Regions from separate parts of the Clostridium sp. CM036 genome, predicted to be linked through region 2. Evidence: riboswitches for the same ligand, from Rfam matches in the RefSeq annotation. Region 2 holds a riboswitch; each other region holds the start of a gene.

Region 1 (3,290 bases), 1.4 Mb from region 2:
ACAGCTAAATCTAAAGACATTATCATAATGGCTAAGGATAAAAAGATTAAAGAACTTGAAGAAGAGAATAGGAAGTTAAAAGAGCAATTAGAGATTCTTAGAGGTAAGTTATATGAAAAATTATAAACTACATTGTTTATATGTAGTTTATGTGCAAACATAGCTATGACAAGAGGCTTACTATCTTGTACACGAGATATTAAAAGGAGAAATGAATATAATGGGGAAATTAAAAAACGGATATGTTCAAATTTATACGGGGAATGGCAAGGGGAAAACGACTGCAGCTGTAGGACTAGCTGTACGTGCAGCAGGAAATGGATATACTGTATTTATGGTACAGTTTTTGAAGGGAAGTAAAACTGGTGAAATTGAAAGTGCAAAAAAATTGGCTCCCTTTTTTAACATATTTAGGTTTGAGAAAAAAAGAGGTTTTTTTTGGACGTTAAATGCAGAGGAAAAAAATGAATTAAAAGAAGAAGTACAAAAGGGGTATGAATTTTGCAGGGAAGCATTAAAAGAAGAAAAATGCGACATACTTATCATGGATGAGGTAATGGGAGCGTTGAACAATCAACTAATAAGTGAAGAACAACTACTAGAATTAATGGAGAATAAACCTGGTAATATAGAATTGATTTTAACAGGGAGAGACGTACCTAAAGCTATAATAGATAAAGCAAACCTTGTAACTGAGATGAAGGATATTAAACATTATTTTAACGAAGGAATACCATCTAGAGAGGGTATAGAGTTTTGATTATAACCACCTCAAATTCTAAAATTAAGTTAATAATATTTAGAGTTTGAAGGGGGAATTATTATGAATACGTACAAAAACTTAGGCAAAGAATTTATTGTCAATATAACGGGGAATAGAGAAGCCGATATGGTTATTGTGGAAGAATTTAATAAAAACTCTGTTATAAATAAAGCTCAATTAAAAAAGGTTTTATGGAAGAGATTAAAAGAAAGTAATTTAATATAGCATATAAAGGTATGAGATGTTTTGCATTTCATTTAAAAGGGAACCAGGTGAAAAGCCTGAACGGTCCCGCCGCTGTAATGGTGAGAAGCTTTAAATTATACCACTGACAATTTTGTTGGGAAGGATTAAAGCGACTATGATCCAAAGTCAGAAGACCTGCCTTCATTAATACACCAAGAACGTTACGAGTGATAGGGGGTGTGACGCATATTTGTATGAAAATGCATTTTAAATTTTGCATTTTTTACAAATATGGTTGGTATTATTATCAAGCCCTTAGCATAAATGCTAAAGGGCTTAATTTTTCGTTGAGAAAGAAATTATGATTATTTTACAGAGGATAGGTAATACAATTGATAATTATAAGGAGGCATATTATGCAAATAAAGATAAAGGAATTTGCGCTTATAAACATAGGAATGCTTATGGTATCAGCAGGTTTATATTTCTTTTTAATGCCAAATAATTTAGCGACAGGTGGGGCGAATGGATTAGCAATAGTTATAAATAAATTTACAGGGGGGTTATCCGTAGGTTGGATAATGATGATAATAAACCTTATTTTGTTTGTAATAGCATTTATTGCTATCGGAAAGAGTTTTGGTGGAAAAAGTGTGTATGCAAGCTTTGGTGTAGGAGGTATTATAATTGTATTTCAAAAGTTTATACCTATTAATAATTCAATTACAGGAGATATTTTACTGGAACTTATATTTGGAATACTAATATCAGGAATAGGTACAGCTATAGTCTTTGATCAAAACGCTTCAACAGGGGGGACAGATATCTTAGCTAAGATATTAAATGAATTTTTTCATATAAATTTAGGAAAAGGAGTTTTAATATGTGATTTAATTATAATTTTAATGGCAGTTTTTGCTTTTGGAATTAAGCTATCATTATATGCAATGCTCGGAGTTATAATTAATGGCTTTCTTATAGACCACATCATAGATGGAATAAATGTGTGCAAAGAAGTTACAATTATAAGTAAGAACAGCGATAAGATAAGAAAATATATAAGAGAAAAGCTAGATAAAACATCTACTGTATATAACGGAGTAGGGGATTTTTCAGATGAGGATAAAGAAGTTGTTGTGGTTATAGTAGGAAGAAGGGAGTTTATAACACTTAAAAAATTCATAAAATTTGTTGATAAGGATGCTTTTGTAACAGTGAATAATATTTATGAAGTCTTTGGATACGGATTTAAATCCTTAAAACATTAAATAAAAATTTTAGATAGCTAATAGAGCGGATTAACAACATTTATGCCATGAAAGCAGGCAAAATTGTTAGTTATGGAATACCGACAGAAGTCTTAACCCAAGAATTAATAAAGTCTTTTAAATATTATGTATAAACCTTCTTATATAAAATGATATTTTATATTACTTTTTATATCAAGTACAATCTCTTCAATTATATCCTTGATTTGCATATTCCTTGTGCCTGGTATATAAATACCATGTTTTTGTAGTGGAAGTATATATTTAGTACAATCCATATTAAATATTGACGTGGCAATCATGGGGGTAATTTCACCGTTAATGCCACCACTACATATTATTCCAATTGGACCGATTATGCTATCAATTTTATTTTTCTTGCAAAATGAGCAAATTGATTCCTCTCCACTTATACCAATATTTGCACCAGCTCTTACCATATTTGAACAAGCAAATGTATTTGTACCAAGTGCAACAATATAGATATCTAGGCTAATTTCTTTACGAATTTTTTTTATGATTGTTTGACCAAGACCTGCCCCTTGTGCGTCTATTACAGCTATTTTCATGGTAATACCTCCAAAAAATAAAATTTATAATATAATGAAATCTATTTTTATATAGATAATATTATTATACTATAATGTTTATGTATATTCTGTGTTTAGTTCAAATAAAATTACAACGTTGGTATAAATAAAATGATTATAAAAAAGCAAAAAAAATTCTCCCATAAAGGTATTAATTTTATAATTCGAGGCAAAATAAAGAAAATAATATTAATAATATAATTGATATAAATGAAGGGGAGAATTTAGTGAAAAACGAGGAAAGTATAAAGGTTATTCCTTTAGGAGGCCTTGGAGAAATAGGTAAGAATATAACAGCTTTTGAATATGCGAATGAAATCATTGTTATAGACTGTGGTATAGCCTTTCCTGATGAGGAAATGTATGGTGTAGATTTAGTAATTCCAGATATAACTTATTTAAAAAATAATGCAGAAAAAGTAAAAGGTATTTTTTTAACTCATGGACATGAAGATCATATAGGGTCGCTTCCGTACATTCTAA
Region 2 (3,290 bases):
ATATAGTTGTGGGAATATATTATTTTATTTTAAGAATATTCAATTCAAAATAACAATAAACTTTGTTATAATAGGATAGTAGACATCTTAAAAAATAACAAGTCAAAGATGCATTAACAAGGTGAGTAGCGATTAACATTGCCTACCATGTAGGAGTATAAGGAGGAATAAATTTGGATACACAACAAATATTAAATAAGATTTTGATGATACCCGCAATTTTATTAGCATTTACTTTTCATGAGTATGCGCATGCTATCGTAGCAGATAGGTTAGGAGACAAAACTCCACGATTTCAAGGGAGACTTACGCTGAATCCAATCGCACATATAGATCCAATGGGATTTCTTATGATTATATTAGTAGGGTTTGGTTGGGCAAAGCCTGTTCAGACAAATCCTAGTGCATTTAAAAATTATTATAAGGATGATTTGAAAGTTTCAGTTGCAGGCCCAATTGCTAATCTAATTCTAGGGTTTGTATTTGCAATTCTTACTGTGTTATTTTCGAAATTTCCACCAATTCATGGTGGATTATATACTATTATTAGCCAAATTTTAATAATTACAGGGTACCTAAATTGTATTTTGTTTTTTCTTAATTTAGTGCCAATACCGGGATTTGATGGATCTCATATAGTTAGGGATTTGTTCCCAAAGTTTTTTTACAATTTACCAGATACAATTTATAGGTATCAATTCTTAATATTTATGGTGTTAATATTGCCTATATTACCTGGTGGACAATCAGTTTTTACTTATATCGTGCAAGCGCCAGGGTTATGGTTATTTAAACAATTTTTAAATATTGCAGGGATGTTTTAATATTAATATAAAGCTAAGAAAATCATATAGTGATTTTTTATTATTTAGAATGTAAGGAGAAAAATATATGCGCTTAAGAAAAAAATATTGGGCTAGGCCAGAGCTGGAAACTAGTCATATTGTAATAACTGACCAATATGATCACAAAGGAAAATGGAATGAAGAGTTTAAAAATAACAATGCAATTCATCTAGAACTAGGTTGCGGTAAAGGTAGATTTATATCAGAAAAGTCCAGGAGAGATCTCGATATCAATTTTGTAGGCATTGATTTAAAAGATGAGGTTCTGGTATTTGCCCTTAGAAAAGTTATAGAAGTAAGAGAAGTTGAAGGGGAACAAGACATAAATGTACGTCTTATGCCAATGAACATTATGCTTATTGATGATGTGTTTGCAAAAGATGAGATAAGCAGAATTTATATAAATTTTTGTAATCCTTGGCCAAAAGACAGACATAATAAAAGAAGATTAACTCATACTAAGTTCTTGACGAGCTATAAGAAATTCTTAAAACCGGGATCTGAAGTTTGGTTCAAAACAGATGATACAGAGTTATTCGAAGAATCGGTAGATTATTTCAAAGAGTGTGGGTTTGAAATATTATTTTCAACCTATGATTTGCATAAGAGTGATTTTAAAGATAACGTAGTTACAGAATATGAAGCTAAATTCACAGAAATAGGCAAACAAGCTATGTTTCTACAGGCAAAATTAATTTAGCGAATTAATGCATCTCCTGTGGAACTGTTGCAGCTTCGCAGGAGATAACTTATAACCATATGAGACTTAAGCATTTTAGATTCTTATTTATTGACAGGATTAACATAATGCTATAAACTTAATTACATAGAAATGTATTAAATTGAAAATTTTAAAAATGAAAATTATGAATTATATTAGTTAAAAATGAATAGATTTGTTTAGGTGCCTATTATTAATCAGCCACTAAAGTGGATGCAGCTACTTTAGTATATGATTAGTAAGGTGAAAAGGGAATGTGGTGTAATTCCACAGCAGCCCCCGCTACTGTAATTGAGAGAAAATCTTTTATAACTACCTGAAAGGGAAAGTGATAAGAGAAAGTGTATCAAGAGCCAGGAGACCTGCCTAAATTAGTAATATTAAGCTTTCGGCGGGAAAGAACTGTAGAATTCAAGTTAGTGCAATGAAAAATTTGTACATAACAGCAGGTGCGCAAGCTTGCTGTTTTTTTGTTGTGTGCCAAATAAGAATACAAGCAGGAAGAAAGGAGAAATAGTAATGGCTAAAGTAATGGTTCAAGGAACCGCTTCATCAGTAGGAAAAAGCATATTAGTAACAGCACTTTGCAGAATTTTTGTGCAAGATGGGTTTTCAGTATGTCCTTTTAAGTCACAGAATATGTCATTGAATTCTTATATTACATTGGATGGAAAAGAAATGGGACGTGCGCAGGTGCTTCAAGCCTATGCGGCAGGATTGGAGCCAGAGGTATATATGAATCCGATTTTATTAAAACCTACCTCGGATAAAAAGTGCCAAATTATCGTTAATGGAAAGGTTTTTGGGAATAGTACAGCTATGGAATATCATAATATGAAATTGGAATTCAAAGACATGTTAAAAAAGCAGTTTGAAGAATTAGAGAAGAAGTTTGATATTATAGTAATGGAAGGAGCAGGTAGCCCAGCAGAAATTAATTTAAGAGATAGAGATATAGTGAATATGGGAATGGCGGAACTTATAGATGCACCTGTGATACTCGCAGGAGATATAGATAAGGGTGGAGTATTTGCGTCACTAGCAGGGACTTTGCTTTTGCTTAATGAGGCCGAGAAAAAAAGAGTTAAAGCCACTATTATTAATAAGTTTAGAGGAGATTTAGAAATCTTAAAGCCAGGACTTACAATGCTTGAGGATATTATACATATTCCATGTGCAGGAGTAGTTCCTTATTTTAGATTGGAACTCGAAGATGAAGATGGTGCAGTAGAATTTAACAAAAAAATTACTGCACCTATTGATATTGCTGTAATAAAGCTTCCACATATATCGAATTTTACGGATTTAGACGCATTAAAGGCTGAAGAAGATGTATCAGTTAGATTTGTTACAACTAAAGGAGAATTGGGCACACCAGACCTCCTTATCATACCGGGAACAAAAAATACTATTGATGATTTAATTTCTTTAAGAAATTCGGGACTTGCAGAAGCGGTTCAGCAATATAGTGTACAAGGTAACGTATTAGGCATTTGTGGAGGCTATCAAATGTTAGGAAATAGCTTAAGTGACCCTAATGGCTTAGAGGGAAATTCAAAAGAAACAGAGGGTATGAAGCTTTTAGACGTAGACACAATATTTGAAGATGAGAAAATAACTACAAGAGTAAAGGCTCGTAGCATTAACATTAGGGATACTAGTATAGAAACTTATGGTTACGAAATACATATGGGAATTTGTAAATATGGTCATAATGCAAAACC
Region 3 (3,290 bases), 1.4 Mb from region 2:
AAGGACATAATTTAGAAGCAATTACTCTGAAGGGAATGATGACCTTATGGTATTCAATAAAGTAGAAATATGTGGTGTAGATACTTCAAAATTACCCGTACTAAAAGAAAAAGAAATGAAAGAGCTACTATTTAGGATACAAAATGGTGAGTATGAGTGTAGAGAAAAATTTATTAAAGGAAATTTAAGATTGGTTTTAAGTGTGATAAAGCACTTTAATAATCGAGGAGAAAACGTAGATGATTTATTTCAAGTAGGCTGTATTGGTTTAATGAAGTCCATTGATAATTTTGATCTAAGTCTAAATGTTAGATTTTCAACATATGCAGTTCCTATGATTATTGGGGAAATAAGAAGATATTTAAGAGATAATAACTCAATAAGAGTTAGTAGATCATTAAGGGATATTGCATATAAAGCATTACAAGTTAGGGACAGATTGGTGAATCAAGACAACAAAGAGCCTACTGTAGCTGAAATAGCAAAAGAATTAGAATTACCAAGGGAAGATGTAGTATTTGCTTTAGATGCTATACAAAATCCTGTATCTTTATTTGAACCAATTTATCACGCTGGTGGAGATGAAATTTATGTAATGGATCAAATAAGTGACACCAAAAATTTAGATGATAATTGGCTTGAAAATATATCGATTAAAGAGGCAATGAAAAAATTAAATGTTAGAGAAAAGTTAATCTTAAATTTAAGGTTCTTCGATGGAAGAACTCAAATGGAAGTAGCAGGTGAAATAGGAATATCCCAAGCACAAGTTTCTAGACTTGAAAAAACTGCATTAAAGCACATGAGAAAGTACGTATAGGGTCCCCTAGTGGGTCCCTTTTTTTACTGTAGCATTTATTTCAGAATATAGTATAATGTATTATTTTGTGAAAGTTTGAAAAATATTATCTTTTTACAATTAAAGTAGTTGATTTTTTGTAATAATAAGTCTACTATGTAATGAGTACATGTGTGAAAGAATTATAAAAATTAAATAATAGAATATAGGTTTAAATTAATTAAAAGGGAATCAGGTTAAAATCCTGAACTATCTCGTAGCTGTAATAGATGAATTTAAGTGCATTATGCCACTCGAAAACGGGGAAGGCGCGCTTAAATAATGATTCTTGAGTCAGAATACCTGCCCATATTTTCGCACTACAAACTCTACGAGTGATAGAGAGGGCTTTATAATGAAAATTTGTTTGTTGATTTTATATGATTAAGCATATTTTTGAATCGTTTCCTTCTAACACTTTAGTTAGAAGGATTTTTGTTTTGTAGACAGGCCTATACTACGAATTGTCAAAACGAGCCTATAACATGATTAGGCAGAATATCATCGTTTTCGCCGGGTGCTTCAATGCGATTATAGTTACATTATCTGGCCTTGCATTTTTAAATCAGATTGTAGGTGTAATTGTTTACTATGCTTCATCTATTTTTATTATTCTAAAATCTCCCAGAATGCTGCCATGGGGTGAAAATTCAAAGGAGATGTGAAATGGGAAAAATTATTATTTTATGTGCCATTTTTCTAATGGTGGGCTTTTTCTTCAAATGGAAAAAAGGGGATGGGACACATAATCATCACCATGGAACCGGACATAAACACGGCGAAGGGTTTTCAATTGATTTTTATGCTTATACTTCTAAAATCAGGCACTGGAATGCTACTTTTAAAGTATCTCTTTCTGTTTTGATATTGATTCTTTGTATTGTATTGGAAAACCCCTATGTATCTGTTGTGGTCATTATTGCAATGGCCTATCTGACCATTGTAAAAGGAGAGCTTCCAGTAAACGAATACTTGTCAATACTGGCGATTCCAATCATCTTTATCCTCCTTGGCACTTTTACAATTGCTATTGATTTTTCAAAGCAGCCGATGGGGCAGTATAACTTGTATCTTGGCTTCTGCTATGTGTTTACTTCTCAGGCAAAGCTTAAGGAAGTGGCATTTTTGATTCTGAAAGTTTTTGCAGCTATAAGTGCCCTACAAATGATGACACTGTCAACTCCATCCTCCGAGATTATATATGTGCTTCGAAAAGCACATGTTCCAAAGCTTATTGTAGAGCTGATGAACCTCATTTACCGTTATATTTTCATTTTAATGGATGTCTATACTAAAATGAAAAATTCCGCAGAATCTCGTCAGGGCTACTGTGATTTTAAGACTTCCTGCTATACATTTGGAAGCATTGCAAGCAATATGCTGGTTATTTCGCTTAAAAAGGCAAACGATTATTATGATGCCATGGAGGCCAGATGCTATGATGGGGATCTTATATTTTTGGAGGAAGATAAAAAGGTAGAGACAATACAGATTGCCTCTGCAGTAGTATTTATAATTTTTTTGATCCTGATATGGGGCGTTACAAGATAGAAAGGAGCTATTATGGGGAAATCAATATTAAAGGTCGAAGATCTATACTACGTCTACGGGAATGGAAAGTCTGCATTGGACGGTGTAAGCGTGGATATCTATGAAGGTGAGAAAATCGCTGTCATTGGTTCCAATGGATCCGGAAAATCTACATTTTTCTTGAATATAAACGGTGTATTTACACCTGAACAGGGAAAAATCATTTACCGGGGTACTGTCGTTAATAAAAAGAATTTAAAAGGACTTCGAAAAAATATCGGAATTGTATTTCAAGATGCGGACAATCAAATAATCGCATCTACAGTTAGGGCAGAAGTTGGATTCGGGCCGATGAATTTAAGGCTTCCAAAAGAGGAAGTACTAAAGCGAGTTGAGGAAGCACTGGCATACATGAACATATCAGATTTCAAGGATCGTCCGCCACACTATTTGAGTGGCGGTGAAAAGAAGCGCGTCACCATTGCGGGCATCATTGCTATGAAATCGGAGATCATTATCTTTGATGAACCTACTGCATCACTGGATCCTTTAAATGCACTGATGTTAGAAGAAGTTTTGGATAAGCTTGGTTCGGAGGGCAAGACAATGCTCATTTCCACCCATGATTTAGATTTCGCATATCGATGGGCGGAGCGAGTCCTTGTATTCTGCAAAGGAAAAATTATCGCAGATGGAACACCATTAGAAATTTTCCAAAATACAGAAATTTTAAAACAAGCAAATCTAAAACAGCCAACCGTGATGGAGATATATGAATTGCTTGTAGAAAAACATCTGCTGGAAGATACTAGTGCCTATCCGAAAAGTACGCAAGAATTTAAGGAAATGTTTGAAAAATAGTTAGGTTTTCTAGGCGGGTTAGCTTAGATTAATATAAATTAAAAACAATAGAGGAGGAAAA

The links. Region 2 has a riboswitch for cobalamin ahead of ACWJKE_RS16950 (cobyric acid synthase). Riboswitches for the same ligand answer to the same signal wherever they lie in the genome.
Region 1: linked by a shared signal. The riboswitch ahead of ACWJKE_RS10210 (YitT family protein) and the one ahead of ACWJKE_RS16950 (cobyric acid synthase) in region 2 are both predicted to bind cobalamin.
Region 3: linked by a shared signal. The riboswitch ahead of cbiQ (cobalt ECF transporter T component CbiQ) and the one ahead of ACWJKE_RS16950 (cobyric acid synthase) in region 2 are both predicted to bind cobalamin.

The regions. Positions count from the first base shown of each region.
Region 1 is NZ_CM143652.1:2,171,277-2,174,566, reverse strand. It holds gene ACWJKE_RS10225 (DUF6262 family protein) at 1-126, shown strand, start outside; gene ACWJKE_RS10220 (cob(I)yrinic acid a,c-diamide adenosyltransferase) at 221-760, shown strand; gene ACWJKE_RS10215 (hypothetical protein) at 824-988, shown strand; cobalamin riboswitch at 979-1,166, shown strand; gene ACWJKE_RS10210 (YitT family protein) at 1,366-2,217, shown strand; gene ACWJKE_RS10205 (DUF3842 family protein) at 2,358-2,786, opposite strand; gene ACWJKE_RS10200 (ribonuclease J) at 3,035-3,290, shown strand, end outside.
Region 2 is NZ_CM143652.1:3,567,718-3,571,007, forward strand. It holds gene ACWJKE_RS16940 (site-2 protease family protein) at 207-824, shown strand; gene trmB (tRNA (guanosine(46)-N7)-methyltransferase TrmB) at 892-1,545, shown strand; cobalamin riboswitch at 1,767-1,950, shown strand; gene ACWJKE_RS16950 (cobyric acid synthase) at 2,086-3,290, shown strand, end outside.
Region 3 is NZ_CM143652.1:2,179,630-2,182,919, reverse strand. It holds gene sigG (RNA polymerase sporulation sigma factor SigG) at 47-820, shown strand; cobalamin riboswitch at 990-1,163, shown strand; gene cbiQ (cobalt ECF transporter T component CbiQ) at 1,541-2,389, shown strand; gene ACWJKE_RS10255 (energy-coupling factor ABC transporter ATP-binding protein) at 2,402-3,229, shown strand.